Regions from separate parts of the Geobacillus sp. C56-T3 genome, predicted to be linked through region 2. Evidence: a T-box and tRNA genes for the amino acid it is inferred to sense, from the RefSeq annotation. Region 2 holds a T-box; the other holds one or more tRNA genes.
What was found. The T-box of region 2 lies ahead of tyrS (tyrosine--tRNA ligase). A T-box ahead of a tRNA ligase gene usually reads a tRNA of that ligase, here a tRNA-Tyr.
Positions count from the first base shown of each region.

Region 1: it encodes a tRNA-Tyr, which carries the amino acid that the T-box ahead of tyrS (tyrosine--tRNA ligase) is inferred to sense. The anticodon was not compared.

Region 1 covers NC_014206.1:633,435-649,419, forward strand. Annotated here, with positions in the region: rRNA gene GC56T3_RS03270 (23S ribosomal RNA) at 1-1,041, shown strand, start outside; tRNA gene GC56T3_RS03280 (tRNA-Asn) at 1,533-1,607, shown strand; tRNA gene GC56T3_RS03285 (tRNA-Ser) at 1,612-1,702, shown strand; tRNA gene GC56T3_RS03290 (tRNA-Glu) at 1,717-1,788, shown strand; tRNA gene GC56T3_RS03295 (tRNA-Val) at 1,798-1,873, shown strand; tRNA gene GC56T3_RS03300 (tRNA-Met) at 2,055-2,131, shown strand; tRNA gene GC56T3_RS03305 (tRNA-Asp) at 2,137-2,212, shown strand; tRNA gene GC56T3_RS03310 (tRNA-Phe) at 2,546-2,621, shown strand; tRNA gene GC56T3_RS03315 (tRNA-Thr) at 2,783-2,858, shown strand; tRNA gene GC56T3_RS03320 (tRNA-Tyr) at 2,865-2,949, shown strand; tRNA gene GC56T3_RS03325 (tRNA-Trp) at 2,959-3,032, shown strand; tRNA gene GC56T3_RS03330 (tRNA-His) at 3,050-3,122, shown strand; tRNA gene GC56T3_RS03335 (tRNA-Gln) at 3,138-3,212, shown strand; tRNA gene GC56T3_RS03340 (tRNA-Gly) at 3,218-3,289, shown strand; tRNA gene GC56T3_RS03345 (tRNA-Cys) at 3,299-3,369, shown strand; tRNA gene GC56T3_RS03350 (tRNA-Leu) at 3,435-3,519, shown strand; gene GC56T3_RS03355 (YobA family protein) at 3,773-4,306, shown strand; partial or broken gene GC56T3_RS19560 (FAD-binding oxidoreductase) at 4,422-4,592, opposite strand; gene GC56T3_RS03365 (hypothetical protein) at 5,143-5,757, opposite strand; gene GC56T3_RS03370 (ABC transporter substrate-binding protein) at 6,383-7,324, shown strand; gene GC56T3_RS03375 (iron ABC transporter permease) at 7,346-8,353, shown strand; gene GC56T3_RS03380 (iron ABC transporter permease) at 8,346-9,326, shown strand; gene GC56T3_RS03385 (Ig-like domain-containing protein) at 9,343-10,863, shown strand; gene GC56T3_RS03390 (GNAT family N-acetyltransferase) at 11,083-11,436, shown strand; gene GC56T3_RS19870 (GNAT family N-acetyltransferase) at 11,417-11,617, shown strand; gene GC56T3_RS03395 (hypothetical protein) at 11,627-11,914, shown strand; gene GC56T3_RS03400 (LysE family translocator) at 12,118-12,744, opposite strand; gene GC56T3_RS03405 (cation diffusion facilitator family transporter) at 12,875-13,825, opposite strand; gene glgB (1,4-alpha-glucan branching enzyme) at 14,032-15,753, shown strand; gene GC56T3_RS03415 (IS110 family transposase) at 15,643-15,985, opposite strand, start outside.
Region 2 covers NC_014206.1:729,197-745,181, reverse strand. Annotated here, with positions in the region: gene ezrA (septation ring formation regulator EzrA) at 1-601, opposite strand, end outside; gene hisJ (histidinol-phosphatase HisJ) at 797-1,600, shown strand; gene GC56T3_RS03840 (GAF domain-containing protein) at 1,687-2,163, shown strand; gene GC56T3_RS03835 (sensor domain-containing diguanylate cyclase) at 2,219-4,054, opposite strand; gene rpsD (30S ribosomal protein S4) at 4,391-4,993, shown strand; gene tyrS (tyrosine--tRNA ligase) at 5,040-6,299, opposite strand; T-box leader at 6,350-6,574, opposite strand; gene GC56T3_RS03820 (transglycosylase domain-containing protein) at 6,730-9,480, shown strand; gene acsA (acetate--CoA ligase) at 9,850-11,565, opposite strand; gene GC56T3_RS03810 (GNAT family N-acetyltransferase) at 11,740-12,372, shown strand; gene GC56T3_RS03805 (acetoin utilization AcuB family protein) at 12,402-13,046, shown strand; gene GC56T3_RS03800 (acetoin utilization protein AcuC) at 13,043-14,212, shown strand; gene ccpA (catabolite control protein A) at 14,378-15,370, opposite strand; gene GC56T3_RS03790 (bifunctional 3-deoxy-7-phosphoheptulonate synthase/chorismate mutase) at 15,675-15,985, opposite strand, start outside.

The sequences.
Region 1 (15,985 bases), 96 kb from region 2:
GCGCTTAGCGGAAGCGAAGGTGCGAACCGAAGCCCCAGTAAACGGCGGCCGTAACTATAACGGTCCTAAGGTAGCGAAATTCCTTGTCGGGTAAGTTCCGACCCGCACGAAAGGTGTAACGACTTGGGCGCTGTCTCAACGAGAGACCCGGTGAAATTATACTACCTGTGAAGATGCAGGTTACCCGCGACAGGACGGAAAGACCCCGTGGAGCTTTACTGCAGCCTGATATGGAATTTTGGTATCGCTTGTACAGGATAGGTGGGAGCCTGGGAAGCCGGAGCGCCAGCTTCGGTGGAGGCGGCGGTGGGATACCACCCTGGCGGTATTGAAATTCTAACCCGCACCCCTTAACGGGGTGGGAGACAGTGTCAGGTGGGCAGTTTGACTGGGGCGGTCGCCTCCCAAAAGGTAACGGAGGCGCCCAAAGGTTCCCTCAGAATGGTTGGAAATCATTCGGAGAGTGCAAAGGCACAAGGGAGCTTGACTGCGAGACGGACAGGTCGAGCAGGGACGAAAGTCGGGCTTAGTGATCCGGTGGTTCCGCATGGAAGGGCCATCGCTCAACGGATAAAAGCTACCCCGGGGATAACAGGCTGATCTCCCCCAAGAGTCCACATCGACGGGGAGGTTTGGCACCTCGATGTCGGCTCATCGCATCCTGGGGCTGTAGTCGGTCCCAAGGGTTGGGCTGTTCGCCCATTAAAGCGGTACGCGAGCTGGGTTCAGAACGTCGTGAGACAGTTCGGTCCCTATCCGTCGCGGGCGGAGGAAATTTGAGAGGAGCTGTCCTTAGTACGAGAGGACCGGGATGGACGCACCGCTGGTGTACCAGTTGTCCCGCCAGGGGCACCGCTGGGTAGCTATGTGCGGACGGGATAAGCGCTGAAAGCATCTAAGCGTGAAGCCCCCCTCAAGATGAGATTTCCCACCGCGTGAAGCGGGTAAGATCCCTCGAAGATGACGAGGTCGATAGGTCCGAGGTGGAAGCGTGGCGACACGTGGAGCTGACGGATACTAATCGATCGAGGGCTTGACCTAGTGAGAAAAGTGAAAGCGCCGCGATTAGCTCTCGAAGCCAAATGTTCTTCACCCGCTGGGGTGCTTGCACCCCGAGGGGGAAGGTTATTTGGCAGAAGAGAGCTAGGCGCTGGAACTGGACAGCAAGAAAAGTGGAGGCCGCCCGCTTATCGGCGAGGTGCGCTGGAGGGCCTGCGAGCGGGCTTAGCCCGCCGCAGCAGGACCGAAGCGTCGCGAGCCGATGGCGGCCGGAACTAGACAGCGAAAAGCGCAGGCGAGCGGCTTCTTCCGACGGTTATCTAGTTTTGAGGGAATGAAAAAACTCTTGACAGCTCAGCGCGAATCATTATAATAGTAAATGTCTAAAGAGATGTCATTTCGCAGCAGCTCAGTGACGAGCATTTGCATCATCGGATGAACTGCGAGTTGCCTTGACGCGTCCAGCTTCTTTGAATCGGCTGGCAGAGGAAGAGGCAGGACATCTTGTTGGGAGAATTGACCGTCGTTATGATTCCGCAGTAGCTCAGTGGTAGAGCAATCGGCTGTTAACCGATTGGTCGCAGGTTCGAATCCTGCCTGCGGAGCCATCGTGGAGAGCTGTCCGAGTGGTCGAAGGAGCACGATTGGAAATCGTGTAGGCGTGAATAGCGCCTCAAGGGTTCGAATCCCTTGCTCTCCGCCATTATCCATCAGCATGGCCCGTTGGTCAAGTGGTTAAGACACCGCCCTTTCACGGCGGTAACACGGGTTCGAATCCCGTACGGGTCACTTCTTTGTGGAGGATTAGCTCAGCTGGGAGAGCACTTGCCTTACAAGCAAGGGGTCGGCGGTTCGATCCCGTCATCCTCCACCATCTTAATATAAAAGCTGACTTGCTTTCTCATCATCGCGGGGTGGAGCAACGAGCCTTTGCTTCATCGAATCCGCTTCGAGTTGCCTCGACGCATCTGGCATCTTTGAATCAGCTTGTAGAGGAAGAGGCGACGAACAACAACGATAAGAGCATTGTGCAAATTAATTTACTTTCTTATCGTCGCGGGGTGGAGCAGTCCGGTAGCTCGTCGGGCTCATAACCCGAAGGTCGCAGGTTCAAATCCTGCCCCCGCAACCAAAATTGGTCCCGTAGTGTAGTGGTTAACATGCCTGCCTGTCACGCAGGAGATCGCGGGTTCGAGTCCCGTCGGGACCGCCATCTTTCCAAAAATGCATGATGCAACGAATCATGTGATCGGTGAAATACGGCTCGGCAGCTCGGTCGGTAGAGACGAGCATCCGTTTCATCGAATTCGCATCGAGTTGCCTCGACGCATCCAGCATCTTCGAATCCGCTGGCAGAGGAAGAGGCACAATGCAGCACAAGTAAAGTAGCGTAAAACTTAATATGGCTCGGTAGCTCAGTCGGTAGAGACGAGCATCCGCATCGTCGAATCTGCTGCGAGTTGTCCTGACGCACCCAGCATCTTCGAATTGGCTGGTAGAGGAAGGGACACAAAAGTCATCAACGAACAAGGGAAAAATAAGATACGGCTCGGTAGCTCAGTCGGTAGAGCAAAGGACTGAAAATCCTTGTGTCGGCGGTTCGATTCCGTCCCGAGCCACCATATAATTGATAGCAAGCTGACTTAGCTCTATTGGCAGAGACGAGCATCCGCTTCATCGAATCGGTTGCGAGTTGTCCCGACGCACCCAGCTTCTTCGAATTGGCTGGTAGAGGAAGGGACACAACAAATGAACAATGAGCCACGATTTATATCATAATTATGCCGACTTAGCTCAATTGGTAGAGCAACTGAATCGTAATCAGTAGGTTGCGGGTTCAAGTCCTGCAGTCGGCACCATTCCTTGGAGGGGTAGCGAAGTGGCTAAACGCGGCGGACTGTAAATCCGCTCCCTTTGGGTTCGGCGGTTCGAATCCGTCCCCCTCCACCATCTTAACAAAGGGGCATAGTTTAATGGTAGAACAGAGGTCTCCAAAACCTCCGGTGTGGGTTCGATTCCTACTGCCCCTGCCATTCCTATCATGATTATGGCGACTATGGCGAAGTGGTTAACGCACCAGATTGTGGCTCTGGCATGCGTGGGTTCGATTCCCACTAGTCGCCCTTCACTTACAGCGTTGGGGTATAGCCAAGCGGTAAGGCAACGGACTTTGACTCCGTGATGCGTTGGTTCGAATCCAGCTACCCCAGCCACGGATGCGGAAGTAGTTCAGTGGTAGAACACCACCTTGCCAAGGTGGGGGTCGCGGGTTCGAGTCCCGTCTTCCGCTCTCGATCAAGGCGGCATAGCCAAGTGGTAAGGCAGAGGTCTGCAAAACCTTTACCCCCGGTTCGAATCCGGGTGCCGCCTTCATATCTAATGAATAAAAAAGTGTTGACAGTTGAAAGATGATTTGGTAAATTGTTAATTGTCGCGCCGATGTGGCGGAATTGGCAGACGCGCACGACTCAAAATCGTGTGGGGTAGCCCCCCGTGTGGGTTCGACTCCCACCATCGGCATCCTTGGAATTCGATAGCCCACGATCTAAAATCGTGGAACCCTTGATACGACCGCGTTTGCGGTCGTTTTTCATTTTCTGGGAATTCCGAAAAAACGATAGAATCCGAAAAAATTTTGCACGAATTTTGCATTTCTACCATCTAGATCATCCATGATTTCGTCAATCATCATGTTTTTTTAGTACCCATGATGGATTTGACAAACTGGAGCTTTTCATAAAAGAGTGAAACGATTTTTTCGTAAATGCGACTAATGATAACAAAGGAGGAGGAGATTGGGCTGAAAAGATGGCTTGCTTTCATTGCCGCCGTGTGGAGTGTTTGGTTGGCAGGTTGTAGCGGGCAAACTGACCGCTATGCCATTGAAGGGTATGTCGTGAGAAAAGAAGGGGGGAGCATTTTGGTTGTCAGTTCTGATCCGCAAGATTTTCGTTCCACAGGCGGGCTTAAAGAGTTTTATAATGCCATCTTGGTTTCTAGTGCACCAGCGCGGGTGAACATTGGTCAAAAAGTTCAAGTTTGGATAGATGGGGGGATTGCTGAATCGTATCCAGGCCAAGGGAAGGCGGGCAAAGTATTGGTTGTGCCAAGCTCTCCGCGTGATGGCGCCAGCTTATCGGAGGAGGAGGCGATTCGCCAAGCGTTGAAACAAGAAGAGAGTCGGCTCGAGCATATGATTCCTGTGATTCGGGCTGTTCATTATGACAAACAAGCGGACACTTGGATGATTCAAATAAAAGACGCCCATGAACGAACGGAATTCGACGTTCGGATCAAAGATGAATAAAAGCGTTTTGCCGCATGCGAAGCAAAAGCTGTCCCCCTCTTCCCAGCACGGGGGGAGAGGGGGCAGCTTGTCGATGACGCGCCCAAACAATTCGTTGGATTCCGAAAACAAGTAATTACGAAGACAACGCCGAGACAAGCGGACGGTCCGGCAAGTAGAGCTGGGCGTTGTCGCTTTGGCCGGCCGCGATCCAGTCGCGCAAGCATTTGGCGAGCACCATGCTGTAGACGGCTCCGTTGTCTCCATAGGCATAGACGAAATAGCAGTTTGGATATTCGTCATACACGCATGACCGATTTCGCGCGAATGACCGCACCGGTTTTCGTATAAAAAATGGCCTGGTCTGTTTCGAGTTTTTTTCCGTCTTTAGCATGATCGGAATCATTTGGTTTATTCGTTGCGAAGGAGGAGAACCGCGCCCAACGCTTTTTCGGCTTCATGGCTGGAGCGGCAAATCAAAGGAGACGGGGTGTGTGGAGAAGTGGAAAATTTGTGTTTTTTGAAACATGAATCGGAATAAGACGTACATCATGTAGAGAGTTTTGCAGGAAGAATAAGAACGGCAAACGAAAGGGCTGACAAAAAATGTTGATGGATGAGATGTCGCCTGAAGACAAGCATGTTTCAAGCCAGACACATCCGGGAAGACGCTTGGCCTTCCCGGATGTGATGAGTGCCCCTGTGGATATCCTAAACATGGTTCAAACGCTGTCAAGTTGTTGTGTTGATTTGGGGGAATTTCTTTCGGACAGCCCCCGCGGTTCGTGTCTGGAAGGAATGTTTTTTCCATGTTGCGCTGCACAGCTCGCCCCTTGTCCATTTGTTCCCTTGTCGAGTTATTGCGCTTGCCGCAGGCTGGCGATGGATGCCTCATGTTCAATCGAGCGTTTGGAGAGGATGGCCAAAATGTGCTCGTGGCGTTCTTGGTTGACTTCGATCCTTTTGACAATTTGATCGATTTCCATGACCGCTTGTCGAATAGGAACGAGATCGTCTTTGGTCGCCATCTTTGCTTGAATTTCGTTTACATTGGATTGAAGTTCGTTCACTTTGAATTGGAGTTCATTCACTTTGGACCGGAGTTCAGCCAGTTCCTCTTTGGTCGCCATCTTCGCTTGAATTTCGTTTACGTTGGACTGGAGTCCGTTCACAGTGGAGCGAAGTTCAGCGAGTTCGTCTTTCGTGGCCATTTTCGCTTCGATGTCGTCCACTTTGGATCGGAGCTCGGCGAGTTCGTCTTTGGTGGCCATGTTGGCTTCAATGTTGTTTACTCTTGATTCGATGCTGTCTACTCTCGCCTCGATGCTGTTCACTCTCTCTTCGATGCTGCCCGCTCTCGCTTCGATCTTGTTCAGTTGATTTTTCATCTCGTTGACGTCGGATGTCAAGACGCCGACGCTCGAATGGAGTTGATCGAGCCGATCTAAAATTTGGGTAAGCAATGCTTCCATATGGATCATCCTTTCCAAGTGTGGATTGACGGTGATTCAAAACAGCTATTCATGGCTTTTGTTGCTTTCCTAACGCTGTCTGGACCTTGTTGGTGAAGGGTTTGCCAAAGGAGTTGATCATCCGTGGGCATGTGTGCAGCAGATTTGGGGACATCCAGCTTCCATTTTAGCATAAATCGTATGGGGGGAGACAAGGGATTTTTTGAAGAATTATGATGAAAAGGGGCGACAAGTTCTAGAGTGCTGGTGATTTAGCGCAAAATATGGCTGATTCCTGCTATCTTTCAATTCGAAAAACGCGGCCAATCGGCTTTCTTTTCTGATGAAATGCCATCGATTTGCAGGCCGTTCTCGTTTTTCACCATCCTTCTAGAGGGTGGGTGATTTGGTAAAAAAGACTATCGATTCGCATTCTTTCTCAATTAGAGAAACCCTTGCAAAACCGATTTTCTTTTTCTGTAAAAATGCGCCGCTTTGATCAGCGATTTTCATGCCAGGGTGGGGAGCAACGCTTGCTCATGAATGTTTTTTATTATTGTATTGACAAAGATATTCAATATCAACTATCATCTTAATTGATAAGGATTATCATTATTAAATATAGATTGAAGGGGGAATATGTAACGTGTTGCAGAAAAAATGGACCTCTCTTCTTGCCGTGCTGATGGCGCTGTTCGTGTTGCTTGTGCCGTTGGCTCAACCGGCTGCGCCTGTTGAGGCCGCATCCAAGACAAGGGTGTTTAAGACGGAGCTTGGCAAGCTGGTGATCAAAGGTACCCCGAAGCGGATTGTCACGTTAAGCATGGCGGGGACAGATGCCGTTGTCACGTTAGGCTTAAAGCCAGTGGGGTATACGATTTCCAATTCTGGAACGGTGCCTACATACTTGCGCAATAAACTAAAAGGGGTGCCAAGCGTTGGGGCACTTAGCGCCCCGAGTTTGGAGAGAATCGCAGCGCTCAAACCGGATTTGATCATTATCGACCATGAATTTGAGTTCCATAAAGCGATTATCCCTCAGCTGAAAAAGATTGCGCCAGTAGCGGGATTTCGTGCGAACAGCTACAAAGAAGCGATGAATCAGCTTCTTGTATTGGGAGACATCTTAGGGCGGAAGGCGAAGGCAAAATCGTTTGTGAATCAGTTTTATAAAGAATTGAAATCGCAGCAGGCAAAATTAAAAGATAAAAATCTTCGTGTATTGGGCTTTTTCGTAAATAAAGATGGCATTAATGTATGGCAGGACAACTCATTCTCCGGATCGATTTTTACGGCGCTTAAGGCTGATTATGCATTTAAGGAAAAAGGGGATGAATACTCCGACTTTAAAACAGTAAGTTTAGAAAGAATTTTAGAAATCGATCCAGACGTGCTGTTTGCCTATACGGATCCTGGGAAGAATGACCTGAAAAAAGTGAAAGCCAACCCGATTTGGTTCCAATTAAAAGCGGTGAAAAAGAAACGGGTGGTGGAAGTCAATCGCGATCTTTGGTCTCGCAGCCGGGGACCGTTGGCGGCGAAATTGATTGTAAAAGAAGCGGCATCCATATTAAAACGTTATCAGTAATAGGATGATGCCGGCGAGAGGATGTCATTTTTGACATACGGAAAAAAAGCCATATGGATCAGCGTCATTGCAGGATTGGGCATTGTTTTGTTGATGATCGTTTCTTTAGTCTCTGGTCCGTTTTTTGTGCCGATTCCAAAAGTGCTGGATGTCTTTTTGCATGATGATGGATCCAAAGCACGAACGGTTGTCTGGAATCTACGGTTTCCCCGTGCGCTTTTGGCGGTTTTGATTGGGGCGAATCTGGCGGTCGCTGGAGCGATGATGCAATGTTTAACGAAAAATCCAATGGCCGAGCCAAAAATCATGGGAGTGTCGGCCGGCGCTGCTGCGATGGTTGTTCTCATCGAGTATTTTTTCGCCGGCCTTCCCCTTCTTTTCTTTTCTCCCCTTGTCTTTTTGGGGGCGGCGGTTGGGGGAGCCCTCGTATATAGTTTGTCTCTGAAGAGAGGCGCCCTTTCCCCGGTTCGTTTGACCCTTGCCGGAGTGGCGGTCAGCGCATTTTTGCATGCGATCACCGTGGGAATTTTGGTCTTGCTTGGCCAGGATGCGGCCGCCGTATATGCATGGCTGGCCGGTGGGTTAAACGGCTTGACATGGCGCCATGTTTCGCTGATCGCTCCGTGGTCTCTTGCTGGCTTGCTCCTGTCCATCATGATCGCTTCGAAAATGGATCTGTTGGAGCTCGGCGATGATACAGCCAAAGGGCTTGGTGTTCATGTGGGGATTCTCAAAACTGTGATGGCAGTCATGATTATTATTTTGGCTGGAAGTGCGGTGTCCGTATCCGGGGTCATTGGGTTTATCGGCTTGATCATTCCGCACATCGTCCGAAAAATGGTCGGGGTGAATTATACGTATATCGTTCCGGTCAGCGCCTTGTGCGGAGGAATGTTGCTTTTGACGGCTGACTTGCTTGCACGCTTGGTGGCGCAGCCGATTGAACTTCCTGTCGGGGTGTTTACCGCCGCCATTGGTTGCCCATATTTTTTGTATTTGATTAGGAAGCAGGGCGAATGGAATGCGTAAGCGTGATGTGGGACTTGTGGCTGGGTTGGCATTGCTTCTTGTCATCATCGTGCCGCTCGGCGCTTGTTTCGGGGATGTGAAAATCCCTGTTTCGCAAGTATGGGAGGCATTTTTCAACCGAAAGTCTTCCCTGAATGGGGAAATCGTGTGGGAATATCGCTTGCCAAGGATATTGGCCGGGCTGTTTGTCGGCGCCAACCTCGCCGTATCCGGAGCGCTGTTGCAAGCCGTGACGCAAAACCCGCTTGCCGCTCCGAATGTCATTGGCATGACGGCTGGCGCCAGCTTATTTGCTGTGTTGGCGCTGCTGATCATTCCGCATTTTCCTGTCAGCGGCCTGCCGTTCGTCGCCTTTTTCGGGGCTCTCTTCGCCGGCCTTTGCGTGTATGCGTTTGCTTGGAAGAAAGGAATGGATAAGGGCCGGTTTGCCCTATCGGGGATTGCTTTTGATGCCTTGTTTCAGGCCGTCATTACAGGGATTTTGGTTTTTGCGACCAAAGGAATTGATGCCGCGGTCATTTGGTTGGCGGGGAGTTTATGGGGACGGACATGGGAACATGTTTTTCTCATCGCTCCTTGGTCAGTTGTTGGACTCGGACTCGCTTATCTTTGTTATCGCCGCATGAATGTCTTGCAGCTGCACGATGATGTGGCCGCAAGCTTGGGAATGCGTGTTCAGGCGGCGCGTTTCCTGATCTTCCTCATCGCGGTCGGCTTGTGTGGAAGCGCCGTAGCTGTATCGGGTCCGATCGGATTTGTGGGACTGGTCATCCCCCATCTTGCCCGTTTGTTGACAAGGGCCGATTATCAGCGGCTCATTCCGGTCAGCGCCTTATTAGGAGCGATTTTGATGATCAGCGCGGATACGGCAGGAAGAACCATCGCGGCGCCAATCGAAATTCCGGTCGGCATCTTAACGGCATTCATCGGTGCGCCGTATTTTCTCTTTCTGCTTCGACGAGCAAAATTATAATGAAAAGGGGATCGGTATGAGTTGGAAAACATGGATGGTTTCTAGTTTCGCAGTCGTCAGTTTAGCCATAGCGGGAGCGGCGGAGTCTGAAGCATATGCGTCGAAACCGGCCAAGCTTGCCATTGAAAGTGCACAGCCGGTGAATGCTTCAACTGTGAAAGAGTATATCGTAAAAGGAAAAGGGCTCAAGGGAGCGAAGATCAAAATTGTGATCACCGATGGAAAAGCATCTGTCACTCATGACACTGTTGTTCAAAAGAGCGGATCGTTTGAAGCGCCGGTCAACGTATCGACATTACGAGATGGGACTTTGACGGTGTCTGTCACGCAAATCATCAAGGGACAGAAGCATAGCCGCGTACAAAAAAAGATTATCAAGGATACGAAGGCGCCTTCCGTTCCGGTGATCACGAATAAAGGATGGATCAATGCCAAGCAGCAGAACGCTTATGCTGTCCAAGGAACAGCAGAACCCCATAGCGCTGTGCAAGTTTTGTTGAGCGATGGAAAGCAGCGCATCACCAAAACGGTGCGTGCAGACGGCAAAGGGAGATTCCGGGCGGTGATCGATGCAAGAAGATTGGCGGAAGGAGAGATTACGGTCTCCGCGGTTAGTGTGGATTCGGCAGGAAACCAAAGCGGCCAATCGAAGAAAGTGCTTCGGAAAGATGTGAGCATAGAGGCCCCTGAGCTGTTGAATGAAGGATATATCAACGCTTTCAACTATGAAGCTTATCCAGTAACGGGGACAGGAACGCCTGGAGAGAAAGTGGTGGTGGAGGCTGCTGATGGAAAAAAATCCGTCTCAGCGAGCGGGCTTGTGGATGAAGATGGGAATTATGAAGTGGAGATCAATACTTCTTCTCTGAAGGACGGGAAGATCACGATCCGTGTGAAAACGATCGATCAAGCGGGGAATGAAAGCCGGATGGCAAGTGTCGTCCTCATCAAATCGTTGTCTTCTCCGGCCAAGCCGTCTATTGACAATAAAGGATATGTGAACGCCAGTGCAGATGCAACTGCTTATGAGGTGACGGGCAAGGGAGAGCCAGGAGCGGAAGTGGAGGTCACTTTGTCCGATGGAACGAATGAAATCAGCACAGTCGGTACGGTGGAAGAAAACGGGAGATACCGTGTAGAAGCGGATATTTCCCCGTTAAGCGATGGACTGATTACCATTACAGCCGTTCAAACGAGCGTTACAGGCAATGTAAGCCCAGAGGCAACCGCGACGGTTTGGAAGGATACAGCTGTTGCCGCTCCATCATTGAACGCCCTGCCAGCTGTTACGAATCAAAATCAAGCGGCATATACGATCGCAGGAACGGCAGAAAGCAACGCATTGGTGCAAATCATCATTACGGATGGGCAAAAATCTCTCGTGGAATGGACGTCGGCGGACTCGAATGGGAATTTTTCGAAGACGATCGATCTGTCTGCATTCAACAATGGCCAGCTGATGATCATTGTGACACAAGAAGACAAAGCGCAAAACCATAGTGAAGCGACCACAGCGACGGTGACGAAAGGGCAATAAGAAGGAACCTGTCGGCCGAGCCTTTCTTTGAAGCGGGATGCTTCAAAGAGGGTTCGGCCGATTTTTTTATGAGTAGAAATGTTTCATAAGTATATGACATAATCGTTGTAACATGTGGGTCCCTTGGGGAATCGATGATTTGATTAACGATGATCATGCAATTGTTCGGGACCGTACACGACTTTTGGGCCGGGGAACAAAAAGCAAGGGGGATTTCCTATGGGAAACATCCAGCCAAGGCGGTTGGTGACGGCAAGCGGCCAACCGATTGTTATACGGACGGCATGGCCCGAGGATGCCGAGCGGATCGTTGCGTTTGTCAAGGCCGTGACCGCGGAAGCGCTTTACTTGCTTACGACGGAAGCGGAAGTGACGGTCACAGAAGAGCAACAACGCCAATGGCTGCAAAAAATGGCGGACGATCCTGGAAAGTTGGCGCTGTTGGCCGAGCATGACGGAGAGATGATCGGGTTTTTAGATTTTCATAATGGAAATAAGCGGTTTCGGCATGAGCGTGAAAAACGGCTTTCGAGGCCAGGGGATCGGCACGGCGTTGCTTGCAGCGCTCCTTGATTGGGCAAAAGAAAATCCTTTGATTGAAAAAGTTTGCCTCGAAGTCGTCGCTGACAACACGGACGCGATTCGATTGTATCAAAAGTTTGGATTTGTGGAAGAAGGCGTGAAGAAAAAAGCTGCAAAAATCGATGACGGGACGTATTGGGATTTGATTTTGATGGCCCGCTTTGTCAAGTAGGTTCGGCGGATGAGTGCGGGGAGATCGCTCGATGAGCATTTCCTTCCTTTCTATTGCGCCGGTTTGCGCTTCGGTGCGGCGGTCGGCGTGACAAGGAGGGAGAACGTGAGAGACAAGGGAATGAGGTTGTTGCCGCTTGGCGTCAGGCTCATGAAGCCGCAGCGGGAACAATACAAACGGATGGCGGCCTGCGAGAGAAAGGCCGCCATGTTGGTTTTGGTTGAAATGCCCAATCTTTTGTCATTTGGTCCCGATGTGCTGTTGTTTCTGCCGTTGCTTCTCCTAGAAGGCTTGTGATTTAAGGGGAAATGTTGCTCCCCAACAGCGTTTCTCAAATTGAAAAACCTTGCAACACCATAACTTTATCCCTTTCGACTTCTCGCAAATCGAGCGAATCCGTTGTTTTTCACCGGTCTTCTAGGAGGCGCGGCGCTTTTTTGAGTAAAAGAGGTGTTGGGGGCTGCTCGCAGAAAGGAGCGGCCGCTCCTGGCCGCGCGCCGCTACGAACGCTCGCTGAAGGCGATTTGAATGCCGATTAGGGCGAAGATGGCGCCTTTGAGCCAATGGATTCGCTTCGTGATGGCGGTGTTGGCCAAGAGCCAATGGCGCAGTTTTTCCGCGCCGATGCTCACCAAGGTGAAGACGGCGAGCGCTTGAGCGAGAAAGACGGCGCCAAGAAGCAACATCTGTTGCGGCACGCGGCCCGCTGACGGATCAACGAACTGCGGCAGGAGCGCCAAAAAGAAGAGCGACACTTTCGGGTTGAGCACGTTCATGACAATGCCTTTTTTGTACAGCGAGGCGTATGCCATTGGCTTCTGCCGCCCAAAGGCGAGACTGCTGTCTTTTTCGCGGAACGCCTGCCATGCCAAGTACAGCAAATACGCGGCGCCGGCGTACTTGACGATGGCAAACGCCAAGGCGGATTGGTAAATGACAGCCGAGACGCCAAGCGTGGCTGCGCTGATGTGGACAAGCAGGCCGGTGCACAGCCCGAGCGCGGTGGCGATGCCCGCCTGTTTGCCTTGGGACAGGCTTTGGGCGATGACGAACAAAATGTCTGGCCCCGGCGCTAACGTAAGCAAAACGGCGACGCCTAAAAACGAGAAGATCGTTCCGATTCCCATGAGGCATCCCTTCCTTCGGCATGATGACTCTATATGTTCGCCGCGGATCGTATTGATTCCTTTTTGTTTGAAAGGGAAAATGGACAAACGAAAAAGCCGCCCATGCCATTCAAAGCAGAGGCGGCATTTCCTATTCATGGGAAGCTTTTTTCTCCAAAAACGCCCGGCCATAGCGGCCATGGTCATGGAGCATGGCGTGCTCCACCTGGATGGTGGCGTGCTCGATTCCGTATTTTTCCTTCAACATTTCATTCACCGCCAAGATGACGCATAGCGGCTGGATGCGTTCGTTGACAAACACATGAGCCGACAGCGAGTAATGGTCGGTTGAGATGGCCCATAAGTGCATGTCGTGCACGTCTTCGACGCCTTCGATCTTTCGAATATCGGCGCGGATTTGTTCGAGGTCGAACCCATCTGGCACGGCTTCCATTAAGATGAGATACGATTCGCGCATAATTTTCGCCCCGCCTGTGAAAATGATGGCGGCGATCACTAAGCTGATGATCGGGTCGAACACCGTCCAGCCGGTGAAGTAAATGAGCAGCGCGGAAACGATGACGCCGATCGAGCTAATCAAGTCGCCGATGAAATGCCAAAGGGCGCTCTGAACGTTCAAATTGTCTTCCTCTTTCGTGCTCCGGCTTAAGACGATGGTCAACGTCAAGTTGACGACGAGGCCGATCGCTGCGATCCCGAGCATGAGGCGAAAGTTGATCGGTTCAGGATGGAGAAAACGCTGAATGCCTTCCCATAAAATCCACAGCGCAATGACGGCCAACGTCAGCCCGTTCAAAAACGATGTGATGATTTCAAACCGCAAAAAGCCGAACGTAAACCGACGGTTCGGCGGGCGCGTCGCCATGTAGAGGGCGACCATGCTTAAGCCAAGCGCCAATACATCGGATGCCATATGGGCCGAATCGGACAAGAGGGCGAGTGAGTTGGAAATCAGTCCGCCAATGATTTCGACGGCGGTGAAAAACATGGTCAACAAAAGCGTCACCCAGAGCGCTTTTTTCGATTCATTTTGCGTTTTGACGTGCGGGAGATGGTGAAAATCGTACAGTGTTGGAGCCATAATGCACCTCCATTATTTATAATAATTATCAACTTATATATATTATAATATAAAAATCCGCCTGTGTGCAAATGAAATTTCGACAGCCAGAAACAGCGGTTGTTGGAATTTGTCTAAAAATATAGACGAAGCATTCAAGGAATGAAGCCTTCTGTTGGCGAATAGGAATCAATGTTGTGTATGGCCATCATTTTGCTTCGGAAAGGATGCGATCCAGCTTGATTGCGGCGAATCCGACAGATTTAGAAGTGTATTTGTTTCATGAAGGCCGTTTGTATCAAAGTTATGAGCTGTTCGGCGCTCATGTCATCCGCGACGGCGGAGCGGTCGGCACTCGCTTTTGCGTGTGGGCGCCCCATGCGCGGGAAGTCCGTCTTGTCGGCAGTTTCAACGATTGGAATGGGGCGAATTCCCCCCTGACGAAGGTGAACGACGAAGGGGTATGGACGATCGTTGTTCCAGAAAACTTGGAAGGGCATCTCTATAAATATGAGATCATCACACCGGATGGCCGTGTTCTGTTGAAAGCCGACCCGTACGCCTTTTACTCCGAATTGCGCCCTCATACCGCCTCGATTGTCTACGATTTGAAAGGATACGAGTGGAATGATTCATCTTGGCAGCGGAAGAAACGGCGAAAGCGGATTTATGACCAACCGATGGTCATTTATGAACTTCATTTCGGTTCGTGGAAAAAGAAACCGGACGGCCGCTTTTATACGTACCGTGAGATGGCCGACGAACTCATTCCGTACGTGCTGGAGCGCGGATTTACGCACATTGAGCTGCTTCCGCTTGTCGAGCATCCGCTCGATCGTTCATGGGGATATCAAGGGACCGGCTATTATTCGGTGACAAGCCGCTATGGCACGCCGCACGATTTCATGTATTTCGTCGACCGCTGCCATCAAGCGGGGCTTGGCGTCATCATCGACTGGGTGCCGGGGCATTTTTGCAAGGACGCCCACGGGCTGTACATGTTTGACGGCGCACCGACGTATGAATACGCGAATGAAAAAGACCGAGAAAATTACGTCTGGGGGACGGCGAATTTTGACTTGGGCAAGCCGGAAGTGCGCAGTTTTCTGATCTCCAATGCGTTGTTTTGGCTGGAGTATTACCATGTGGACGGGTTTCGCGTCGATGCGGTCGCCAATATGCTTTATTGGCCGAACAACGACCGGCTCTATGAAAATCCGTATGCGGTCGAGTTTTTGCGCCAGTTGAATGAGGCGGTGTTTGCCTATGACCCGAACGTCTTGATGATCGCTGAAGATTCGACCGACTGGCCTCGGGTGACCGCGCCGACGTACGATGGCGGCCTTGGGTTTAACTACAAGTGGAACATGGGCTGGATGAACGACATGCTGAAGTATATGGAAACGCTGCCGCATGAGCGGAAATACGCCCATAACCAAGTCAGTTTTTCCCTCCCTCTAGAAATGTTGATTTATCAAGGCTTTTCGGCCCCTCAGGGGTGTCCAAAAAATATTTTTCGACAAAATCCCTTACATCCTTTTTCAGTTTTGTGGATATCTTACAGACCTAGGGTGCGCTTCGCGGCCACGGCTGGGGATATTTTCCTTCCGTGGGGAGAAGCGTATTCGATGCACCCTTTGGATCTCCGCGTCGCTGATGAGGACGAACCCTCCCATGTCTCCGGGCGTCTTCGCGCCAACATTCCCTCGTTCGGTCTCGTCATCAGGCGGAGGCCGGCCAAGCTCCTTTGGGGACTCAAGGTCGAATGGATAAAATCACGCCAGCTTCTCCGGTGTCATCCTGTTGTCCAACGATTCTTCCGTTCGCAGGGGGAGGCCTTAGGCCGCCCGTTGCACCTGGGACAAGACGTCCTGTTTCATTCGCTCCGCGTCAAAGGCTTGTTTCTTCGTACAAATCGCAAACAGCACATTCAACAGCTTCCGGCATAATGCGACGATGGACTGCTTTCCGGTCAGCGGATTGACGGGGCGGGTCGTGTAATACTCATGCAGCTCGCGAAACGCCTCGTTGTGCCGGATCAGCGGAATCATCGCCCGAAACAGCACCGATCGCAGCCGTTTCCGTCCCCGTTTGGAGATGTGCTTTTGCCCTTTGCGCTGGCCGGAGGAGTTCTCTTTGAGCGTCAGGCCCGCCAACTTCACCAATTGACGCGGGTCCCGA
Region 2 (15,985 bases):
GCGTCAGAACCACATCGCGCGCCGCCAAATAGTTGCCGGCTTCCGTCAATTCGGCAAACCGCTGAAACTGATTTTCCGCTTCCGTTAAACGGACGTCAAGCAAGTCGGCAGCCGAACCGAACGTATAACGGTAAGCAAGCAGCGCCTTTTTCGCTTCCCGGTGAGCCGCACGCAGTTCCTCGATCTCCGCCCGGCTTTGTTCTTCGCTGCCGATCAACTCATTCACTTCATGAATGATTTCATGCACTTCTTCCTCAAGACGACGCAATCCATCGGCGATCTGCCCAAGCAGCCGGCGCGCCTGCCGGTAGCGGTATTTGTCGAGCAGCCGCTCCGCGTCAAACAGCTGTTCTTCCACATTCGGCAGCTTCACTGCCACAATGTCGTCCCATTGCTGGCGCCATCGTTCAAACAGCTGCTCCGTCTCCCCTGTCATATTCAGCTGTTTCACTTTCGCCAGCTCATCCGGCACCGGCCGGTTCATCAAGTTGATTTTCCATTCCTCGAGCCGATCGATTTCCCGGTACATCCGCTTCCGGTACACATGATTATATATGATTGCCCCCGCTCCGAGGAGCAGAACGATCCATGCCATTCCCATCCGCTGATGCCCTCCTTGCATTCAAGCTACTTCTATCGAACAAACGAAAATAGCGGAGAAGGCAAAAATATATGTTTTTCAATGTTTTTATGATACCATGTTAACGACATTTTTTGACCAAAATTTTTATTTTTTTTACAAGAATCTTCACTATTTTTGCTATGATACATAAGGGAGAAAGGAGGAAAATCGATCATGCGCGACGGGCATATTCATACGCCGTTTTGTCCGCACGGAAGCCAAGATCCGCTTGAGGCCTATGTAGAGCGCGCGATCGAACTGGGCTATACCGACATTTCCTTTACGGAGCATGCCCCGCTTCCTGAGCAGTTTATCGATCCAACGCCCAACCAGGACTGTTCGATGAAGCTTAGCCAGCTTGAGCGCTATTTGCACGCCGTCGCTGAGGTGAAAGCCCGCTACCGAAACGACATTGCCATCCGTGTCGGGCTCGAAGTCGATTTTATTCCTGGCTTTGAGGAAGAAACAACCCGCCTGCTCGACGAGGTCGGCCCACTGCTTGACGACAGCATTTTATCGGTTCACTTTTTGGCCCACGAAGGGCAATATGTATGCCTTGATTACAGCGAAGATATGTTCGCTGACATCGTCCGCTTGTTCGGATCGGTCGAACGCGTCCACCGCGCCTACTACGAAACGGTGCGGCAATCGATCCGCACAGAGCTCGGCCGCTACAAACCGAGACGCATCGGCCATATGACGCTTGTGCGCAAGTTCCAACGCCGTTTCCCATGCTTGGAACCAATGGATGAGTGGATTGTTGCCATTCTCGATGACATCAAGCAGTTCGGCTATGAATTGGACTACAACGGTGCCGGCGCCGCCAAACCGCTCTGCCTTGAGCCGTATCCGCCGGGCGGCGTGATCGCCGAGGCGCGGCGGCGGGGCATCCCGATCGTCTACGGATCCGACGCCCATCGCGCCGCCGACTTGCACCAGGGGCGTGAGGAAATGGAGCGCACGGCGCTTTCGGACTGACAGCCGCATATAGCCAATCGCCCGCATTCCATTTACTTCCTGTCCGGTATTGGGATCGGAACTTGTTGAAAAAGGAGGATTGTTTCATGTTCCATCCAATCGCTTACAGAGGAACGCGCGAAGAAAATTACCAACTCGTCATCGAGCAGTTAAAGGCGCTCATTGCCGGAGAGCCGAATTTCATCGCCAACTTGGCGAACGCGGCGGCCTTGCTCAACCAGTTTTTCACCGACATCAATTGGGTCGGGTTTTATCTCGCAGACGGCGAGGAGCTTGTGCTTGGCCCGTTCCAAGGCTTGCCGGCATGCGTGCGCATTCCGTTCGGCAAGGGGGTGTGCGGCACGGCGGCCGCCGAGCGGCGGACGGTGGTCGTTCCAGACGTTCACCAATTCCCGGGCCATATCGCCTGCGATGCGGCGTCTCAATCGGAAATCGTCGTGCCGCTCATCAAAGACGGACGCGTCATCGGTGTTCTTGACATCGACAGCCCGGTGAAAAACCGCTTCGATGACATCGACCGCCGCTACTTAGAGCAATTTTCCAGCGTACTCATGTCCACCTGACGAAAAAAGCGCACCAAGCGCGAAGAAGGAATCCGCTTGCCCGGATTCCTCTTTTTTACACCTTATACAAATGACAGTCATCGTGCACAAAAATGCAGTTTTTTCCCGTCTCCTTCGCCATATAAAGCGCGGCGTCGGCTCGTTTGAACAGCTGGTTGGCATCCTCGCAGCCATGGCGCTCCCACCATGACACGCCGCACGAAACGGTCACCGTCGGAATTGTTTGTTCTCTGACTTTTTCTGTGATGCGGCGGGCAATCGAAATGGCGTCAGACAGCGGCACTTTCGGCAAATACACCGCCAGCTCTTCCCCGCCCCAACGCGCCGCCACATCGCCATCGCGAATGTTGGCGCGCACCGTCTCAGCCACTTGAACAAGCACTTCATCGCCTGTTTGATGGCCGTACACATCGTTGATTTGCTTAAAGTTGTCAATGTCAAACAAAATGAGCGCCCCGGATGCATCGGATCCCATGGATGTTTGGATCACCTCGTCCAAGTAGCGGCGCGTATGCAGCTTTGTCAAATAATCGGTGACCACCAGCTTCTCAAGCTCTTCGTGCAGCATCGCGTTCATAAACGCCAGCGTTGAATGTTGAACGAGCGATTCCAAGAGCTTGAACATCTCAAACGTAAATCGGTATGGCTCGCTGGCGAGCGCAATGCACAGTCCCTTCGTTTCCTTGTTTTGCTGCATCGGCGCCGCCATGATGGAGCGAAACGGACCGAAAGCGGACACGCATACATCGCCGGCAAATAAAATGTCATTTCCGCTTTGGCGCCGCTTTTCCACCCATTCGATATAGGGCTCGGACCGATGGTCGAAAAAAAACGGCGTGCTGCCTGGCAAAAGCTCCCGCTTGCCGTCGGCAAACAAGAAAAAACCGACTTCATCCGCGCCGAACGATTGTTGGATTTGCGATATCATGTACTCAATGGCTTCATGAAGCCGCGGCCGGGCATTCAATTGGCGCATTGTGTCGTTGATCAGCTGCAAATCGGCGACAAGCCGGCGCGACTGTTCATACAACTTGGCGTTCTCCAGCGCGCTTCCAGCCGTGCTCGCCAGCAGCGAAATAAAATGAATCTCTCGTTTTGGAAATGGCGCAGCGTATGGGGCGATAATTTCAATCACCCCATATACCGCCTGCACCCCTTTAATCGGGGCGTACAGCACCGAGCGCGGCGGCGCCTCCATCTCCTCGCATTGCACTTGTCCAGTCAAAAACGCCCGCAACGCCGCCGTCTGTTTTTCCCTTTCATCCAATACAAGCGTTTTAATCGGCAAATTTCCGCGCAGATGGTTGTCATGCGACAACAGAAGGTGGTAGGTGAACGATGGATAGACGTTTTGCAGCGTGCGGATAATTTCTTCAAGCACAACATCGATATGCATCGAGGAATGAATTTTTGCGGCGAAGCGATGCAGCTGTCCATACCGTTTCTCTTCGCCCTCTCCTTGCAGCACCGCGCTAAGTTTCCGAAACAATCGCGCCAAATCCGTCCGGATCTCCCACAACAATCGCTCGTCAAAACCACCATCTTTTCGATACATCAGCTCGACCATCGCCGACGCCTCATCGGAAAGCATGAAAAAGAGCCGGGCCGCCATATGCGGCCCACCGGCATCGACAACCACTACTTCACGCTCTCCTTCAGCCGCGATCAGCCCAACGTCCGGCGTCCCAACCGCGGCCGCTTCCGGATAAAAGGCAACCCGCACCGGGTCGTACGAATAAAAAACGGCTTGCTCGAGCGCCAGCTCTTCTTTCAGCAGCGCGAGCAACTCGCCCGCCGCCGCCGAAAACGGCCCGTCGTCCTGAAACGCCAAAAACCAGTGGAAAAATTTTTGTTTAAACGATTCATACCGCTTCATTTCATCCTTGTTCATCGCCTTTTCCACCCAAACTAGCATCATCATTCCATAACGAGAGAATGGGATGACAAATTTTTTTCTAAAAATTGCATCTTTTATTATATCATAAGAATAGAAAAGAAGGGAAACAAAATGTTGACTTTATCCTCTAAAAATCATATAATAGCCTTTGTGTAAAATATAGCAGCCTTTGTGCCCACCTTTATGGTTCATTTTGTTCCTCGGCCCGCCGAGGTGCATCGTGTAACTCTTAGCTGCGAGAGCGAGGATGCATGAAAACAAAATGGCCATAATTGTTGGCGCACATCTGCTTTTATTTTACGGGAATAAAAGCGTAAGGAGGAGCAACGAATGGCTCGTTATACTGGTCCAATGTGGAAAGTTTCCCGCCGCCTCGGCATCTCGTTGAGCGGCACGGGGAAAGAATTGCAAAAACGTCCATATCCGCCTGGCCAACATGGTCCGGGGCAACGGCGGAAATTGTCAGAATATGGCTTGCAGCTGCAAGAAAAACAAAAGCTGCGCCATATGTACGGCGTGAACGAACGCCAATTCCGCAAAACGTTTGAAGAAGCAGGCAAAATGCCAGGCAAACACGGCGAAAACTTCATGATTTTGTTAGAATCGCGCCTAGACAACCTCGTCTATCGCTTAGGGTTGGCCCGCACGCGCCGTCAAGCCCGCCAGCTCGTGACGCACGGCCACATTTTGGTCGACGGCAGCCGCGTCAACATCCCGTCGTACCGCGTCAAACCGGGACAAACGATCGCCGTTCGCGAAAAATCGCGCAACTTGCAAGTGATTAAAGAAGCGCTCGAAGCGAACAACTACATTCCAGATTACTTGACGTTCAATCCGGAAAAAATGGAAGGGACGTACACCCGCTTGCCGGAGCGTTCCGAACTGCCGGCGGAAATCAACGAAGCGCTCATCGTCGAGTTCTACTCGCGTTAAGGCGCAAAAAAGATCCGAAATGCCGATGCATTTCGGATCTTTTTTCTTAGGCGTAGCGAATCAAATAATACTTTTTCTTCCCGCGGCGGATGACCGTAAACCGCCCCTCAAGGCGGTGTTCAGCCGTTAATATGGCTCCGACGTCTTGAAGGCGCTCGCCGTTGACGTAAATGGCGCCGTTTTGGATGTCTTCGCGCGCTTGCCGCTTCGATGGCGAAATGCCGGCAGAAACGAGCAGCTCGACAAGCGGAACGTCGCCTCCTTCATGAACGAATGACGGCACATCTTTGAACCCTTGCTCAATTTCCGCCGCTGTCAAATTGGCAATGTCGCCGCTAAAGAGCGCTTCAGAAATGCGAATCGCTTGCCTGAGCGCCTCTTCGCCGTGCACGAGCTTTGTCACTTCCTCAGCAAGCGCCTTTTGGGCCGCCCGCTTCTCTGGGGCCTCACGAAGCTCTTGTTCAAGCGCTTCGATTTCCTCTTTCGACAGGAACGTAAAGTACTTCAAGTAACGGATCACATCGCGGTCATCGGTGTTGATCCAAAACTGGTAAAACTCGTACGGCGACGTTTTCTCTTTGTCGAGCCAAATTGTGCCACTTTCCGTTTTCCCGAATTTCGTGCCGTCCGCTTTCGTCACAAGCGGGATCGTCAAGCCAAACGCCCGCGCCTCGCCTTTCGTTTTGCGAATAAGCTCAAGCCCTGCCGTGATGTTGCCCCATTGGTCGCTCCCGCCGATTTGCAGGCGGCAGCCTTCCGTCTCGTACAGGCGGAGAAAATCGTATGCCTGCAGCATCATATAGCTGAACTCGGTAAATGAAATGCCCGTCTCGATGCGCGATTGCACCGACTCTTTCGCCATCATGTAGTTGACGCTGAAATGCTTGCCGACGTCGCGCAAAAACGTAATGACATCCAGCGGCCCGATCCAGTCGTAGTTGTTTTTGATTTTCGCCGGGTTGCCGTGCGCTTCAAAGTCCAAAAAGCGGGAGAGCTGCTCTTGAATGCGCGCGCTCCATGCCTCGACGGTTTCTTTGGCATTGAGCGTGCGCTCGCTTTTTTTCCCGCTCGGATCGCCGATCAGACCAGTGGCCCCTCCGACTAGCGCAATCGGTTGATGGCCCGCCTGCTGGAAGCGGCGCAGCGTCAAAATGGCGGCCAAGTTGCCGATATGCAAGCTGTCCGCCGTCGGGTCAAACCCGCAATAAAGCGTCACCCGCTCCTCATTCAACAGCTTGCGCAACCCGTCTTCATCCGTCGTTTGGTTGACGAGCCCGCGCCATTGCAATTCCGCAAGCAAATCCATGTCCTTCACCTCTCTATGAATGTCATAAAAAAGAAAACACCCGCCCGTGATGAAGGGGCGAGTGTTCGTCGCGGTACCACCCTACTTAGAAAGCATGGTGCTTTCTCACTCATTTGGGTAACGGCGCCGGCCGGCGGATGGCTACTAGGTGCCAAAACCGTTCGCCATCGCTGCTCAGGGAGGTAATTCACGCCTGCCTGTGGACTGGCTCGCACCGTCCGCCAGCTCTCTGCACCAGGGAGACAGCCGCTACTTATTCCCATCATCGCTTTCTCATATGAAATATATACATTCTTATTACCATAGCAATGCACCCGCTGTCAACCGTAACGCTTTTCGCACAAACGGCGAAAAATCGGCAAAATTCCACAATGCCTCCCCTTCCTATGGTATACTGATATATAATGACTTGCCGCATAGGGGGGCTGGCATGAAGCGAAACCAACTTTCCATTTCTCTTGAAAAAGCGTGGCATTATTTTTCCCTTACATACGATGTCGTTTGGAACGTCATCTTAATTTTGCTCATCGCCGCGCTCTGCCTCATTTGCTTTTCCATCGGCGCCGGCGCCGGCTATTTTGCCTTTTTGGTCAAGGATATGCCCGTTCCCTCGCCCGACGAGATGAAAAAGGAGATTTACAGCTACGGCGAAACGAGCCATATGTACTTTGACGGCGGCGTGTATTTAGGGCGGTTCCGGTCTGACCTCGACCGCGAGGCGGTGCGCCTGTCCGACGTGTCTCCGTACGTCGTGCAAGCCATCATCGCGACCGAAGACGAACATTTTTATGAACATCACGGTGTCGTTCCGAAGGCCGTTATCCGCGCCGTGTTTCAAGAGCTGACCAACTCGCCGGTCAAAAGCGGCGGGAGCACGCTTACGCAGCAGCTCGTCAAAAACCAGATGTTGACGAACGAGGTGTCGTTTGAGCGGAAGGCGAAAGAAATGCTGCTTTCGCTTCGTCTGGAGAAATTTTTTTCCAAAGAAGACATTTTAGAGGCGTATTTAAACGTCGTTCCGTTCGGCCGCAATTCTTCAGGGCGCAACATCGCCGGCATCCAAGCCGCGGCCCAAGGCGTCTTTGGCGTCAACGCCAAAGAGTTGAATCTCGCTCAAGCGGCGTTTTTGGCCGGACTGCCGCAAAACCCGTTCGTCTACACCCCGTTTGCCGCTGACGGCAGCGTCAAATCGGACATCTCGGCGGGCTTGAAGCGGATGAAAACGGTGCTGTACCGGATGAAACGGGCCGGCTATATTTCCGAAAGGCAGTATAAGGAAGCGCTTGCCTATGATGTGGCGAAGCATTTCGCCGCCCCGAAGCCGTCGCCGTTTGAACAATATCCGTTTTTGACGATGGAGATTGAGCGGCGGGCGAAAGAGGTGCTCGCCGAGACGTTCGCCAAGCGCGACGGCTATAAGCCAGAAGAAGTGCAGCGCGAACCCGCTCGTTTCCGCCGCTATCTCGGCGAAGCGGAAAAAGAGCTGCGCCAAGGCGGATATCGGATTTATACGACAATCGACAAAAAGATTTATGAACAAATGCAGCGCATCGCCGCCCGCTACCCGTATTACGGAAGCGACAATGTGTATTACACCAAAGACAAGAAAACAGGAAAAACGATCCCCCATCGCCAACCGGTCGAAGTCGGGGCGATGCTCATCGAAAACAAAACGGGAAAAATCATCAGCTTCGTCGGCGGCCGCGATTATGGGCGCGAGCAGTTGAACCACGCCACCCAAGCGCACCGGTCCAACGGGTCAACGATGAAACCGCTCTTAGTATACGCGCCGGCGATGGAGATGGGCGTCATCCAGCCGGCGACGATCATTCCCGACTTGCCGCTTTCGATCGGTTCGTATACACCGAAAAACGCGGACGGAAAAACGCACGGGCTCGTCACGGCGCGCTATGCCTTGCAGCAATCGTTCAACATTCCGGCCGTTCGGACGTATATGAGAATTCGATCCCGCCATCCGATCGACTATTTGCATAAAATGGGGATCACGAGCGTTTCGAAGCAAGAAGAAGCCAATCCGGCTTTGGCGATCGGCGGGACGCACATTGGCGTCACGGTCGAGGAAAACGTCAACGCCTATGCGACGTTCGCCAATTACGGATCGTTCGTGGACGCTTACATGATTGAGAAGATTGTGGACAAAAACGGAAAGATCGTTTACAAACATCAAAGCAAACCCGTCCCGGTGTTTTCGCCGCAAACGTCGTACTTGATGATCGATATGATGCGCGACGTGCTTCACGGCGGAACGGCCTCGTCGGTGCCGCGCTACTTGACCTTTTCCGCCGATTGGGCGGGAAAAACCGGGACATCGCAAGACAAGCGCGATTCGTGGTTTATCGCCGTCAATCCGAACGTCACGTTCGGCGTTTGGATCGGCTATGACCGGCCGGCGCCGCTTGAGTCCCGCTACAAAGGGCTTTCCTACAGCCAGCGCACCCAGCTGTTATGGGCGCAGCTGATGAATGCGGCTTATGACCAAAATCCGCAGCTCATCGCTCCGCCGAAGCGGTTTCTCATGCCAGGCGGCATCGTCCGCCGCGCTTACTGCGCCGCGAGCGGCTTCAGTCCGTCGGCCGCGTGCGAAAAAGCCGGGCTCGTCCGCTACGATCTGTACAATACGAAGTTTGCGCCGCGGGAAGGAAGCGGCGAGGAAGTGATGGAAAGCCGGGTCGTCGTCATCGGCGGACGCCGCTATGTGGCGCTTGAGACGACGCCGGAAGAGTTTGTCACTCGCGAAGTGATCGTGAATCCGAAGCTTCTCGCCGATTGGGGGATCAACGGAGAGGGGCAGGCGGGCGATGCATCGCTCGTCTCCACATTAAAGGAAAACGGCCGTCCTCCGGCTCCACCCGCCGCTCGGCTTGCAGGGGGCAAGCTCGTCTGGAATCGCCATAACGAGCCGGATGTCATCGGCTACCGCGTCTATCTAGTGAACGAAACGGGGGAACGACGCCTCGCCGCCGCTGTTAAAGCGGACGAGGCGGCCTCGTTTTCGCCGCTGCAGCCGGGCGCCGCGTACTGCGTCACTGCTGTGGATATCGCCGGACAGGAATCGGCGCCGTCGAACCCCGTTTCGCTGCCGTCCGCCTCGCCGCCCAATTCCGGTCATCAAAAGAGCGGCGAGCCGTCTTCTCCCCCGCCGTCGGGTGATGTGGAGTGACAAGGAGCTGACCCAAAAGATTGTCTTTCTTTGATTGTCTTTCTTTGATTGGCTTTCTTTAGAAGATGCCATTCGTTTTGAACAAAAAGTTGGCGCGTATATATGGTGATCGAAAAGAGGGTGTCCCGATCCTTGTTGGGACACCCTTTCTTGTTTTGTGAAGATGGGGAAAGCACAACGATTTTCGGCAAATGGATGGTTCTTAAGCGAAAAGAAAGCGGGCATGTATCAGGTTTTTCAAATGGAGACATCACGCTGTTGGCCGCGTTTTCCGTTCCATCACCGTCTTTGCAGCCGCCCCGCTTCGGCCTCAGCCTGAAAAGAACAACAGCGCCTGGAACTGCGGATGTTCCAGACGCTTTTCGCTCATCAGTCTTCCATCGTCGACAAATCGCCGGTCGGCAAGTTGAGCTCCCACGCTTTTAAGACGCGGCGCATGATTTTCCCGCTCCGCGTTTTCGGCAGTTTGTCGCGGAACTCGATCTCACGCGGCGCGGCATGAGCGGCGAGCCCTTTTTTGACGAACTGGCGGATGTCTTCTTTCAGTTCCTCGGACGGCTCGTACCCTTCGCGAAGCGCGATGAACGCTTTGATGATTTCCCCGCGCACCGGATCCGGCTTGCCGATGACGCCGGCTTCGGCAACGGCCGGATGCTCGACGAGCTTGCTTTCGACTTCAAACGGTCCAACGCGCTCGCCGGATGTGTTGATGACATCGTCAACACGGCCTTGGAACCAGAAGTAGCCGTCTTCATCCATGTAGGCCGAGTCGCCGGATACGTACCAGTCGCCGATAAAGTACGATTCATATTTTTGCGGGTTGTTCCAAATCGTTTTCATCATCGACGGCCAGCCTTTTTTGATGGCCAAGTTGCCCATCCGGTACGGCGGCAGGACGTTTCCTTGGTCATCAATGATCGCCGCCTCGACGCCTGGGATCGGTTTCCCCATCGATCCCGGCTTGATTTCCATGCACGGGTAGTTGCAAATGAGATGCCCGCCTGTTTCCGTCATCCACCACGTATCATGGATGCGGCGGCCGAACACTTTCATCCCCCAGCGGATGACTTCCGGGTTGAGCGGCTCGCCGACGCTTAAAATGTGGCGGAGCGAGCTTAAATCATATTTTTTCACGACTTCATCGCCGGCGCCCATCAGCATGCGGAACGCCGTCGGCGCGCTGTACCAGACGGTGACGCCGAAATCTTGGATCGTTTGATACCAAGCATCCGGGCTGAAGCGGCCGCCGACGATGACGCTTGACGCTCCGCACAGCCACGGGCCGAAGATGCCGTACGACGTCCCGGTCACCCACCCCGGGTCAGCCGTGCACCAGTAAATGTCATCTTCTTTTAAGTCGAGCACCCATTTCGCCGTTTGATAGTGCTGAATCATCGCGTTATGGACGTGCAAAACGCCTTTCGGCTTGCCGGTCGAGCCGGATGTGTAATGCAAAATCAAGCCGTCTTGGCGGTCGACCCATTCGATGTCGAAGTGCTTGCTTGCTTCATTCATCCGCTTTTTCAAATCGATGTACGGCCCTTCCTCGACAATGCCGTCGCCAACCAAAAAGACGTACTTCAACTCCGGCAAATCGCCGACCGGCACGCGCGGCAAGAGCTCCGGCGTCGTCACGATCGCTTTCGCCCCGCTGTCTTCGAGGCGGTCGCGCACCGCGCCTTCCATGAACGCCTCAAACAGCGGACCGACGATGGCGCCGGTTTTGATGATGCCCAAAACCGCAAAGTACAGTTCCGGAGAACGCGGCATGAACACGAACACACGGTCGCCTTTCTGAATGTCCGCCGCCTGTTTTAAGACGTTCGCCACTTTATTGGACATCTCTTTCATTTCTTTGAACGTATATTTCTCGTTCCGCACCGCGTCGCGGTAATAGAGCGCCACTTTATTTTTACGGAACGACTCAGCATGGCGGTCGATCGCCTCATACGCCATGTTGACTCGGCCCGTTTCATGCCAAGAAAACTCTTTCTCCACTTCCGACCATTGAAACTGTTTATATGTTTCTTCGTAGTTTTTCAAATTGTAGTCCCCTTGTATGACGGGAAGCCGTTCTGTGTTCATTCTCCGATCCCCCTTATGTAAGTGATTACATTTCTATTATAGTCGATTGAAAACCATTTCTCAATTTTTAAAATATTCCTTGTCCCCGCTTTTTTGAAATTTTTTTGAACCGCGCCAGCCGGCGCCATTTTTATGTATAATGGAAGCAGAACGACCAATTCAGGTGGTGGACGAATGGAACATAAAAAAACGTATAACGCCAAAGAGCTGAAAACCCCGAAAGGAACGCTCCTCATCGAAGGGCCGGTGACGCCGGAAGCGTTGGCCAGCTACGAATTCCACCATGACCTCACTTCCTTCCGCCCGCCTGCCAAACAGCACAAAGCGTTGATCGAAATCGCCAAGCTGCCGGAAGGGCGGATCATCATCGCCCGCCGCGGCGAGGTGATTGTCGGATATGTGACGTTTTTGTATCCCGATCCGCTTGAGCGTTGGTCGGAAGGGAACATGGAAAATTTGCTCGAGCTTGGCGCCATTGAAGTCATTCCGGAGTTCCGCGGGTTTGGCGTCGGAAAAAATTTGTTGATCGTCTCGATGATGGACGACGCCATGGAAGACTACATCATCATTACAACTGAATATTACTGGCATTGGGATTTAAAAGGCACGGGGCTGAACGTATGGGAGTACCGAAAAGTGATGGAGAAAATGATGAACGCCGGCGGGCTCGTCTGGTATGCGACCGACGACCCGGAAATTTGCTCGCATCCGGCGAACTGCCTGATGGTCCGCATCGGCAAACGGGTCGACGCCGAATCGATTCAACGGTTCGACCGGCTTCGGTTTATGAACCGTTACATGTACTAAATGCCTCGCACAAAGGGGAGAGGAGAACGATGCTTGTCGAACAAGTGATGAAAGCACCGGTTATCACGCTTCGCGCCACCAATACGATCGCCGAAGCGCTGCAGCTGCTAAGACATCACCGCATCCGCCATCTGCCGGTCGTCGACGGGGAAGGACGTCTTGTGGGGCTTGTGACGAGCCAAGATTTGCGCGAAGCGAGCCCATCCATTTTCCGCCTTCACGAACAGTGGGAAGACTTGGAGAAACCGGTCGGGGACGTGATGAAAACCGACCTCATCGTCGGCCATCCGCTCGATTTCGTCGAGGAGGTGGCGGCGCTCTTTTACGAACACCGAATCGGCTGCCTGCCGATCGTCAATCACGGGAAACTCGTCGGCATCATCACGCAAACGGATTTGCTCCGCACGTTCATTGAATTGACCGGCGTTCACCAGCCGGGGTCGCAAATCGAGATCAAAGTGCCGAACGAGGCCGGCATGTTAAGCAAAGCGGCGGCCATCATCAGCGAGCGCCATGTGAACATCGCCAGCGTCTTGGTGTATCCAGCTCCGGATCCGAATGAGAAAATTTTAGTTTTCCGCGTGCAGACGATGAATCCGCTTCCATTGATCCGCGATTTACAAAACGCCGGCTATCACGTGCTATGGCCGAACTTGCCGGGGGTTACGTCATGAGCCGAAACTGCGCATTCGTCTATAGCGAGCAATTTCTTCAGTACAAATTTCATGACGACCATCCGTTCAACCAGCTGCGGGTCAAAATGACATACGACTTGCTTTGCACGCTCGGCGCGCTCGAAGACCGCCAGATCGTCGCCCCGCGCATGGCGACCGATGACGAGCTCGCGCTCATTCACGACCGCTCCTACATCGAGGCGGTGAAAGCGGCCGGGCGCGGCGAGCTGTCGGAAGCGGCGGCGCAAAACTACGGCCTTGGCACCGAGGATACGCCGATTTTCCCCAACATGCACGAAGCGAGCGCTCTTTTGGTCGGCAGCACCCTCACCGCCGTCGACGCGGTTCTTTCCGGAGCGGCCGAGCATGCGCTCAACCTTGGCGGCGGTCTGCACCACGGCTTCCGCGGCAAAGCGTCCGGCTTTTGCGTCTACAACGACAGCGCGGTCGCCATTCAATACATCCGGGAGAAATACGGACTGCGCGTGTTGTACGTCGACACGGACGCCCACCACGGCGACGGGGTGCAATGGGCGTTTTACGACGATCCGAACGTTTGCACGTTTTCCATTCATGAAACGGGGCGCTATTTGTTCCCAGGGACCGGAAATGTCAACGAGCGCGGCTTAGGCGCGGGCTACGGCTATTCGTTCAACATTCCCGTTGATGCGTTCACGGAAGACGAATCATGGATCGCCGCCTATACGACCGCGCTTCGGGAAATCGCCGACTTTTTCCGCCCGGATGTCATCGTGACGCAAAACGGCGTCGACGCCCACTATTACGATCCGCTCACCCATTTGTCGGTGACGATGAAAACGTACCGCGCCATTCCGAAGCTCGCGCACGAAATCGCGCATGAATATTGCGGCGGACGCTGGATCGCCGTCGGCGGCGGCGGCTATGACATCTGGCGCGTCGTGCCGCGGGCATGGGCGCTCCTTTGGCTCGAGATGACGGGACAAGCCGATGTGTCCGGCCCGTTGCCGGATGAGTGGCGCGAACGTTGGCAACCGCTTTCACCCGTCGCGCTTCCGCTTGAGTGGGACGACCCGGATGACTTGTATCCCCCGATCCCGCGCAAAGCGGAGATCAGCGAAAAAAATGCCCAGACGGTGGAAAAGGCGTTGTATTTCATCCGCAGTCAACGCCGGGCGGGGACTTGATTTTTTTCTCCATTTACAGAAAACAACGGATTTCTACGTCCTGTTTTCCTAGTCAACTTCCGTTTTCACCGAAAAACGGGCCGACTGCAAGGCGATTGCAGCCGTCAAAAAAGAAATGGAGCAAAGCAAGCAAGAAGCTGGCCCCCATGTTGAGGCCAGCTTTTTTCATTTCGTCGACTCCCGCACTTCAAGCCGGTGCGGCAAGACAACGATATGGTGGTCCACTGGCTCTTTGTTCATATACTTCGTCAAGAGCCGCATCGCCACCGCCCCGATGTCGTACATCGGCTGCACGACGGTCGTCAGCCGCGGCCGCACCATCGTCGCCAATCGCGTGTTGTCAAAACCGACGACTTCCAGTTCATCCGGCACGCGCACCCCGTGGTCTTGGGCGCTGTGGATGATGCCGAGCGCCATTTCGTCCGTGCCGGCAAACACTGCCGTCGGCCGTTCGGCAAGCTCCGTCATTTTCTCATACGCCTCCAAGCCGGAGTCGTACGAGTTGTCGCCCTCAATGACGAGCTCTTCCTCATACGGCGCGCCGTGTTCCTCAAGCGCGCGCCGGTAGCCAGCCAACTTCCGCTGGTTGATCGGGTCGTCAGTCGGACCGGTCACATAGACAATGCGGCGGTTTCCTTTTTCCAGCAAATACGTCACGGCTTCAAACGCCGCCTGCTCGTAGTCGATGTTGACCGAGGGAATCTCCTCCGGCCCGATGGTGGCCGCCAGCACGATCGGCACCGACGATTTTTGAAATTCGGCGACGTGCTCTTCGGTGATCGTCCCGCCCATAAACAACAGGCCGTCCACTTGCTTGGCGAGCATCGTGTTGAGCAAATGCAGCTCTTTTTCTTTGTTTTGGTCGGAGTTGCTCAAAATGATGTTGTACTTGTACATTGTGGCGATATCCTCAATGCCGCGCGCCAGTTCGGCGAAGAAAATGCTCGAAATATCCGGGATGATCACTCCGACCGTCGTCGTTTTTTTGCTGGCGAGCCCCCGCGCCACGGCGTTCGGGCGGTAGCCGAGCCGCTCGATGGCCTCAAGCACTTTTTTCCTCGTCGACGGTTTGACGTTCGGGTTGCCATTGACGACGCGCGAGACGGTCGCCATCGAGACGTTCGCCTCCCGCGCCACATCATAAATCGTTACCGTCATGTTGTTTCACTCCTTTTCGCTCGATCCGATAACCGGTCAAAATCCGAATGTATGTACAACTATCATACGATACATTATCGCCAACTCGCAACGAAATCGCAACCATTTTGCCGGTTTGTTCACAAACCGTTCACGAGTAGTTTATCCGAAATCGGCCATCGGCATGAAAGAGAAGCCGTCATTTCACTGTCTTCTTTCGGCAATCGGCTTCCATCCGCACCCAAAACAGAAGACGTCCCCAACACGATGGGACGTCTTTTCATGTGGAAATGTCGCACCTTGCTTTTTTGCCGGCCTCGCTCTCTTACGCCCGAACGAACTGACGTTGGAACGCGCGCACTTCTTCCATAAACTCGTTGAATTGGGCGATGTCCATTTGCTGGGCGGAATCGGACAAGGCGACGGCCGGGTCCGGATGCACTTCGGCCATGACGCCGTCGGCGCCGATCGCCAAGGCCGCTTTGGCGCACGGGATGAGCAGATCGCGCCGCCCCGTTGAGTGGGTGACATCGACGAACACCGGCAAGTGCGTTTCTTTCTTCAAAATCGGCACAGCTGAAATGTCGAGCGTGTTGCGCGTCGCCCGCTCGTACGTACGGATGCCGCGCTCGCACA